One region of the Ruegeria sp. BJ6 genome, then DNA from elsewhere that is predicted to be linked to it. Evidence: riboswitches for the same ligand, from Rfam matches in the RefSeq annotation. Region 1 holds a riboswitch; the other holds the start of a gene.
The links. Region 1 has a riboswitch for cobalamin ahead of ACR0D6_RS17415 (DUF1636 family protein). Riboswitches for the same ligand answer to the same signal wherever they lie in the genome.
Positions count from the first base shown of each region.

Region 2: it holds a riboswitch for cobalamin, as region 1 does, so the genes downstream of both, ACR0D6_RS05580 (DUF1636 family protein) here and ACR0D6_RS17415 (DUF1636 family protein) in region 1, are expected to answer to the same signal.

Region 1 is NZ_JBQFSG010000009.1:129,607-134,124, reverse strand. Features, by position in the region: gene ACR0D6_RS17430 (GTP-binding protein) at 1-333, shown strand, start outside; gene ACR0D6_RS17425 (DUF1826 domain-containing protein) at 330-965, shown strand; gene ACR0D6_RS17420 (DUF6525 family protein) at 962-1,234, shown strand; cobalamin riboswitch at 1,400-1,607, shown strand; gene ACR0D6_RS17415 (DUF1636 family protein) at 1,779-2,066, shown strand; gene ACR0D6_RS17410 (ABC transporter ATP-binding protein) at 2,063-2,848, shown strand; gene ACR0D6_RS17405 (ABC transporter substrate-binding protein) at 2,867-3,814, shown strand; gene ACR0D6_RS17400 (FecCD family ABC transporter permease) at 3,816-4,518, shown strand, end outside.
Region 2 is NZ_JBQFSG010000002.1:69,446-73,963, forward strand. Features, by position in the region: gene cobW (cobalamin biosynthesis protein CobW) at 1-935, opposite strand, end outside; gene ACR0D6_RS05580 (DUF1636 family protein) at 932-1,312, opposite strand; cobalamin riboswitch at 1,407-1,627, opposite strand; gene ACR0D6_RS05585 (LysR substrate-binding domain-containing protein) at 1,700-2,584, opposite strand; gene ACR0D6_RS05590 (NAD(P)-dependent oxidoreductase) at 2,706-3,671, shown strand; gene ACR0D6_RS05595 (sterol desaturase family protein) at 4,100-4,518, opposite strand, start outside.

The DNA of each region.
Region 1 (4,518 bases):
TGGATCTCGACACGACCCGACTGGGTAGCTGAGTTTTCGCTGGCCGGGGCGCTGTCCAGTGTAAAACCGCTGGGCACCTGGTGGGCGTCGGTACCGGAGGAGCGGCGCCCTACACACGACAGTGCGAAAGCCTACATGCAGGCCCACTGGCAAGAACCCTGGGGTGATCGTCGTCAGGAAATCGTCTTCATCGGAGCGGGCATTGACTGGCCGGCTTTGAAGGCGCGATTGGATGCCTGTCTTGTTCCTGCAGCTGCAGCCATGGGGCCCGACACATTGCCCGACTATCCGGACCCGTTTCCAATCTGGCGGCGGGTGGAGGATGCCGCATGAACTTTGCCAAAACGCTGGAAAAAGACGCGGCCATTGGCGTCGCGGTCGCGGAAAACCTATCGTCATTCGCCACGTTTCTTCAACCCGGATGCGCTGCTGCGATCTGGCGGAGGCAAGCACCTGCTGACGTCCAAAGCTGGCTGAACGAGCTTGATCCAGAGGTTCTGCCACGCGGTCGGATCATTTTAACTCCGCATGAGGTCAGGTCTGCACTGGCGAATCTCTGTGACGCGTCTGGATTGCCTGACACTCCGGAAAGAGAGTGGCTTCAGGATGATATCGTTTCCCTCGCTGACATGTTCTCGCATCTGATGAATGCAAGGTTCCTGCGACTGCGATTGGATGTTGTGACCACTAACGCCTGTCGTAGATTTCATATCGATGCGATTACCGCGCGGTTGGTTTGCACTTATCGCGGTACCGGAACACAGTACGGCATTTCGCAGGATGGAACGGATCCAGCACATGTGTTCACGGTTGAAACCGGTGCTCCAATTCTCTTGCGGGGGACGCTGTGGCCCGAACAGCCATCGTCAGGGCTGTTGCATCGCTCGCCGCCGATTGAGGGTACAGGTCAGACCCGGCTTGTCTTGGTGCTGGACCCCGTGTTCGACCCGGACGACGAAGCATGAGCCGGAATCTCGGGCAATGCAGTCTACGACGCAAGCGGCGTTCCGATGATCCAATGGCTGCATTTGACGGCTTGCCGGCGCCGTTGAGGCGTTGGTTGTCCGAAGCAGCCTTGCCATGGTCCCCCACATCCGCGCGACGCATTTGGTCAAAGTCGCGGGCCCGCGGTCTCACGGCGGAGGAAACACTTCGGTCCCTAAGCGAAGCCGAAGCCAGAACGCTTGCCCGTGACCGGCAATCCACCGTTTTCAAACTCATGTCCCGAACGTGAAGGAGAACTCATGTCTCATTCATCACGGCCTGTTGTTGTTAAACATGCGGCTTTTGGCACCGCTCGATCGATGGCTTTCATGGAACCGGTTTGACGACGCCGAACGCAAAAGATGCAATTGATAGGTTTTGACTCAGGTCCCGATTGACAAGGCATCCGGTCTAAGACAATCAGGGTACAGATGGTTCCCCATGGTACGCCCAGGGGATGAAAAGGGAATACGGTGCGGTCCGCCTGTCGGTGCCAAGTCCGTAACTGCCCCCGCAACTGTAAGCGGTGAGCGACGCCAAACAACCACTGGCCAATAGGGCCGGGAAGGATGGCCAAGCGACGATCCGCAAGTCAGGAGACCTGCCATCGCATGTTTAACCAACCCGGGGCGGGGCGTCCTGGAAGGAGGCTTTGATGGCACGTCTGACACGTGTTTACATGATCGGCACCTTCTGTCCGCGCTTGGCTTTAAGCGGAGCGGACAATGCCGGAAACACCTGACCATTTCCTTCTGATCTGCTCGACCTGTCGCGGCGCACTGTCTGTTGGGGCCATGCGCAATACGCTGACCGGTAAGCTGCCCACGGGATTCGCTATCCGCACAGTTGCCTGTATGGCCGGTTGCGCGCAGCCAACAACTGTCGGATTTCAGGCCGTCGGTAAAGCTCAGTATCTGTTCGGTGACATTGAAAGCGAGGAAGACATCGAAGCGCTGGCCAAATTTGCGCAGCAATACCACGACAGCCCAGATGGCTGGACCAATGCCTCCGACCGGCCTGGTCCACTTTTTACAAAAACCCTTTCACGTTTGCCTGGGATCCAATTGGAGGAGCCATCATGACGACCTCGACCTTTCTGGTTGCGCGGGACCTCGAATACTATGCGCTCAACGGTGATGTCCTGCTGCAGGACGCCTCGTTTGAGTTGGACGAGGGCGCGATACTGGCAATTGCCGGTCCGAATGGGGCTGGAAAAACAACGCTTTTGAACCTGCTGTGCGGGACGGCTGAGATCGTGCTGGGCGACGTTCTGGTCAAGGGGCGCTGCCTGAAACAGATGCCCGCCAAAGACCGGGCCCGGATGATCGCCGTTGTCAGTCAGCAAGAGCTTCCCGATGGCAGGCTTTTGTTACGGGATTACGTCGCGATGGGTCAGATTCCGATCTGGGCCGACCGTTCGGCTGCAGAACACGCTGAAGAACTGGACAGGGTACTGAACCTGACCGGCCTGAATGCATTGGCAGACAAACGAATGGCAATGCTGTCCGGGGGCGAGCGGCAACGCGCCCATATAGCCCGGGCTTTGGCGCAGAACCCATCACTTCTTTTTCTGGACGAACCCACCAACCATCTGGACCCGGATGCCAAGGGGAGGATGCTGTCGCTGGTCGCCGAACTGGGCATCACGGTGGTGATGATCGTCCACGATCTGGTGATGATCCCCGAATTTGCCACCCATGTGGCGCTGATGAAATCCACGCGGCTTACGGGATTTGGCCCCGTGGCCGATGTACTGACCCCGGAACGGGTCCGCGACACGTTTGGCGTCGATTACCTGTGCTTTCACCACGAAGGCCGCATCATCCCAGCGCTGGATATCCGAAGAACAACAGTCTCAACCTAAACCAAGGAGCATTCCCGAATGAAACACATCTGGTCCGTGGCGCTGGTCACAGCCATGGCAGGCGCCGCGTCCGCGCAGGAGGTCAGCGTCGACAACTGTGGCGAGCCGCTGGTGTTCGAAACTCAGCCCGAACGGCTGGTCGTACATGACATGAACATGACCGACATGGCCTTTGCGCTGGGTCTGCAGGAGAAGATCGTCGGTCTGACCGGCATCACCGGCTGGTACAAGACCAGCCCGGAATTCGACAAGTTGCGCGGAGACATCCCGGAACTGGCGCCGAAATACCCGACGGTCGAAAATCTTGTTGCGGTCGAACCTGACCTGTTCTTCGCTGGCTGGTATTACGGCATGAAGCCGGGCGGCGACGTCACGCCGGACACGCTGGAGCCCTTTGGTATCAAGACCATGATCCTGACAGAAAGTTGCGTGCATCTGGACAAGGACCGCCCGGAGGCCAGCATGGGCCTGCTGTTCGACGACGTTCTGCGGCTGGGCAAAGTCATGCATGTCGAGGACGAGGCTGAGGCGTTGGTCACAGGCTGGAAGGAAGAGCTGAACGCGCTTGAAGCTCAGACCGCAGACCTGCCCAAACCGCGCGTCTTCTTGCTGGACGGTCCGGCGGATGCGCCCTTTACCGCGGGCAAATTCGCCATCCCTGACGCGATGATCGCCGCCTCTGGTGGTGAGAATGTCACGCATGACATGGACACCAGCTGGGGCCGTACCTCGTGGGAGGCGGTGGCCGCTGCAAATCCGGAATTTCTGGTGCTGCTGGATTATCAAACTGGAAACGGGGCTGCGGACACGTTCAAGTTTCTTCAAGAACATCCGGTGATGTCCCAGACCGACGCCGTGAAGAACGAGCGCTGGATTGGCCTGCGGTACGAAGAGCTGACCCCCGGACCCGCGAACATCAAAGCGATCTCGAAAATGGCACAGGCCATGCATCCGGGTCTCAACTGATATGGGCCGATCCGGTCTTACACTTGTGCTGGGGGCGGTCGTTCTGGCCGCCCTCTTGCTGATTTCAACCATTTACGGCACCACGTCCATTCCGGTCTCCGACACAATCACTGCCGTTATGCTTGGAACGGGGCTAAGTGATGGGGAAATGTCGCCGCTTCACCGGATCGTATTTGACCTGCGCTTGCCGCGCGCATTGTTTGCCGCCGTGATAGGTGCGGGGCTGGGCATTGTTGGTGTCGTCCTGCAAACTACAACGCGCAACGATCTGGCTGATCCGTTCCTTTTCGGCCTGTCCTCCGGTGCAGCTGCAGGGGCCGTGTTCGTCATAACAGTCACCGGAGATATTCTGGGGTTCTGGACTCTGCCACTGGCGGCCTTTTGCGGGGGGCTTGTGGCGTCGGGCATTGTGCTGGCACTGGTTCACGGGCTGCGCACAAACGCACCGGAAAAGCTGATCCTTGCCGGTCTTGCGGTTTCCTTCCTGTTCTCCGCCATTACGAACTATCTGATTTTTTCAGGCGACAACCGTGCCGCGCATTCGGTCATTTTCTGGATGCTGGGCGGGCTAGGTCTAGCCCGGTGGGAGACATTCCCGCTGGTCTGCGCCGGGTTGCTTCTGATCCTGTCCTATTCACTTTATCGCAGCCGTTGGCTGGATGCGCTGCTGACCGGAGACCTGACCGCCGCGACGCTGGGTGTAC
Region 2 (4,518 bases), on a different contig from region 1:
TCATACTGGTGACGCACGCGCGCGCCAACGGCCTGCACCAGCAGGCGCATCGGTTTACCCTGAACCGCAGCATAACCTTTGACGCGCAAGATGTTCAGCTCGTTGGCCAGACGTTCAATATTGGCGACCAGTTCCGCCGGGTCGGTCTGTTCAGGCAGCTCAACGATGATGCTTTCGAAATCGTCATGTTCATGGTCGTGATGACCGTCGTGATGCGACGGACGGGCGTCCATGTCATCCTCGGCGGCGGCCTCAAGTCCCAATACGACGCGCACGTCAACGGCTCCTTCGGCCACCTCGACGACGGGCAGAGGGCGCGGGGCTTCGGCGGCGATGATCTCTTTCGCTTTGGCCACACCCTCGGGACCGGCCAGATCGGGTTTGGTCAGCAGGATAATGTCGGCACACGAAATCTGATCTTCGAACACTTCGGACAGCGGCGTTTCGTGGTCAATTGAGTCATCGGCCAAGCGCTGGGCATCCACAGCCTCGACATTCGGCGCGAAGCGACCGGCAGCCACGGCTTCGGCGTCGGCCAGAGCAATCACGCCGTCCACGGTGATTTTCGAGCGGATATCCGGCCAGTCGAACGCCTTCAGCAGCGGCTTGGGCAGCGCGAGGCCGGAGGTCTCGATCAGGATGTGGTCAGGGCGCGGCTCCAGCGCCATCAATGCCTCGATGGTCGGGATGAAATCATCAGCCACGGTGCAGCAGATGCAGCCGTTGGCCAGTTCCATGATGTTCTCCGCCGGGCAATCGGGGATGGCGCAGGATTTCAGGATGTCGCCATCGACGCCGACATCGCCGAATTCATTGACCACAACGGCCAGACGCTTGCCCTGCGGGTTCTGCATCAGGTGGCGCACCAGCGTGGTCTTGCCCGAGCCCAGAAAGCCGGTGATCACAGTGACGGGGAGTTTTTCGAGGTTGCTCATTTCAGGGCTCCAATCGGGGGAATGCGGGCCGCACAGTTTTTGCGGAAGTGTTCAGGACGTTCGCGCCATTTCACCAGACCGTCTTCGGTCTCAAGGTATTTGGTGGCGCCTTCGACGATGGTTTCGACGTGGTCGGTTTCGTTCAGGTTTTCGTAGACAAAGGTCCAGCGGGACGGGCCGCCGCGCAGCACGATCGAACAGCCCTGATCGCAGTTCGACAGACATTCCACAGCTTTCAGGTTTACTCCGTCCGGCAACTCGGCCTGTTCCAGCGCCTTGTGCAGCAAGGTGCCGGGGCGCTGCGCGTCGTCCTCGATAGGCAGCCCACGACGGCACGTGGTGCAGACCAGCAGCTCGACTGGCGCGGTCTCGGTCATGTCTCTCATCCCCCCAAATCCTCTTCGCGGGGGACGGGGTTTCATGCGGGCCACGTATCGCGACATGGACCCGGCACCGGAACACCCCGCCCGGTTACATCTACGGCTGCTGGCAGGTCTCCCGGCTTGCGGATGTCAGAGGCCCGGTTTGTCTGGATCCTCTGGCAGATGTCCCGCCTTCCCGGCCTTGCGGGCCAGTGGCTTTGGGCACCCTCTCCGGTCACGGTCGCGGGGGCGGCTGCGTTTGACGGAAAACCGCTGACGCATTCCCTTTTCATCCATTCAAAAATGGACACCAACGCATGCGACATGCGGCACGGGCAGGGGGCTTGTCAAGCGTACTGGCGCCCTTGTGACACGCCGCATCCGAAAAGCGACTTGAGGCAGTCAGTCAGCGTCATGGGTTGCCAAACGCTCCTGCAACCAAGCCTCAAACAGCCGCGCAGGAGTGGACGGCTGCGATCCCGTTGTCGCGCGGATCAGGTAATGCGACTGGGCAAATGGAATCGGCGGCCCCACCAACTGCAGCGGTGCGCCCTGCGCGATGGCGTTGCGGGCAAACCGGGTTAGAACGGTGGCATACCCAGCGCCTGCCATCACCAGTTGCAGCGCGGCCACCGTCGTGTCCACAGAATGACGGGCCGAATTTTCGGCAACGGAGAGGCCATTGGCTTCGAAATATCTAGCCCAATTGTCTTCATATCCCAGAATATGAACCAGAGGTCCGTTTCGCAGGTCTTTGAGCCCGGGGAGCGGGTCGCCAGCACGACAGACAGGCACAATGGTTTCAGAGCAGAGCTTTTCGGCGATCACACCGGGCCAGTCGCCATATCCCAACCGAATTTCTACATCCACGTCCCCCGGAGCAACGCTGTCATTCCAGATATGGGACACAAGGCGCACGGGAATATCAGGGAATTGGCGACAGAACTCAGGCAACTCGGCTGCAATCCAATAGGTGGCGGTTGAAATGGCCGCCCTGATGGTCAGGCTTTGCCGGGTCGCCGGTCCAAACAGACTGTTGGTACTCAGAGCGATGTCGGACAGAGCTCGCCGGACAGTCAGCGCATAGGACTGTCCCAGTTCGGTCAGGTCCAGTCGGCGAGCATTGCGAGTGAACAGTTTTTCCCCAAGTTCAGCCTCAAGTGACCTTATGTGCAGCGAAACCGCTGTTTGTGTCAGGCCCAGTTCCTGCGCGGCGACAGTAAAGTTCAGATGGCGCGCAGCGGATTCGAAACTGCGCAACCATGCTGGGTTTGGGAGGCGGTCCATTTATCACCAAAATTTTTTTATGATTGTGACCGTTATTATTCGTTTCTGTTGCCCTTATCCAGCATTGATAATCCGCGTGTGAATCGCGAATGCGCAAATGGCCAATCTGGGAGGAATAGGCATGAAAGTTGGCTTCATAGGTTTGGGAAACGTGGGCGGCAAGCTTTCGGGTTCGCTGTTGCGCAATGGGGTTGACCTCACCGTTCATGATCTGAACAGGGATCTGGTCGACGAATTTGTTGCTCGTGGCGCGAAAGCGGCGGACAATCCAGCGCAGTTGATGCGCGACTGTGACGCGGTCATAACCTGTCTGCCGTCGCCTTCGGCTTCGGACGCAGTCATGCAGCAGATGTTGCCCGAGGTGAAAGAAGGCAAGATCTGGATGGAGATGTCCACCACGGACGAGGCCGAAGCGAAACGCCTAGGCGCCATGGTTATCGAGCGCGGCGGTGCGGCAGTGGATTGCCCGGTCTCGGGGGGGTGCCATCGGGCGGCGACCGGCAATATCTCGATATTCGCAGGCTGTGATCGCGCGACGTTCGAACAAATTTTGCCATTTCTGACCACGATGGGCCGCCGTATCCTGCATACCGGCGATCTGGGCTCTGCTTCCGTCCTTAAGGTTTTGACCAACTATCTGGCGACCGCCAACCTGATCACCTGCGCCGAGGCGCTGGTCACTGCAAAAGCGGCCGGCATGGACCTGAACACAACCTATGAAGCCATCAAAATTTCGTCTGGCACCTCGTTTGTGCATGAAACCGAAAGCCAGGTGATCCTGAACGGCTCGCGCGATATCTCATTCACCATGGATCTGGTTAAAAAGGATATCGGTCTGTTTCAGGAAGTAGCGGACCGGGCCGGTGTTCCGCTGGAGATGAACCCGGTGATGATCAAGATTTTCGAAGACGGCATCGCCCGGTACGGTGATCGCGAACTATCTCCGAACATCATCCGCCGTCTCGAGGATGCAACGGGTATCGACGTCCGCGCCCCCGGATTTCCAACCGAAATGCTGGATGATGAACCGGAAGAGGCGGGATACGAAGTGATCCCGCAAGGCAAGGAGTTGAAAGCGGCAGAGTAATCCGCAAGTAAGTTCAGGTGCGGGCAGCCTGTGGAACAGACTGCCCGTAGAATTGTTCTTGCTGGTTCACGTCTTATGTTAGTGTTCTGTACAACAGGACGCTGCCAAAGCGTGGAGGATGCCATGGCCTGCTCTCGAACTATAATTGCACTGGTAGTTGTGTGCATTTTGGCCGGGTGCGAAACCGGGACGGGGCCGATCGGATCATCCGACGTTTCGCGCGCTGACTACGAGCGTCACAAGGCCAATCGCCAATCCTATATGTATCAGGGCTTGTAATAAACAGTCCGCAGCGGCTTTACCTGAGCAGCTAGTGGTGAGCAGCTTATCCCAACATCAGCTTTGAACGGAACGTGCATTCAGTGGCCGATGGGCCGCTTTCTGTGTTCGCTCCGCCGACCTATTTATTCGGCGGCAGATTGTGTTGGTTACCTGTCCTCGGTCTTGAACCGCCCAGAGCCGCCATCGGATGAAACAACCAGCGGCAGGTCAGTCGGACTTGCTGCTTCCTCGACGGGCCTGTTCTCCTTAGGGCGCATGTGCTTGGGCGGAAACACGAACACATTGCGCCAGCCGCTTTTGAACAAAGCGTAGGCGTTCTTGAACGGGCGAAAGTACAAGGCTCGGGGGCTGTTCCAAGTGCCGTCTTCTCCATTCCCCAGACCATAATCCAGCGTTTCCCGAGTTTTTGGCGAGTACAATGTACCAGCCGCCCAATCCCAGAACGCAAAAATGAATCCCATGTTCTTGTCCCAATGGCGGATGGCCTTGGAGTGGTGGACCTGATGTTGTGCCGGGCTGACAACAACGTGCTGCAGCCAATTCGGATACCGAAGCCAGACATGGC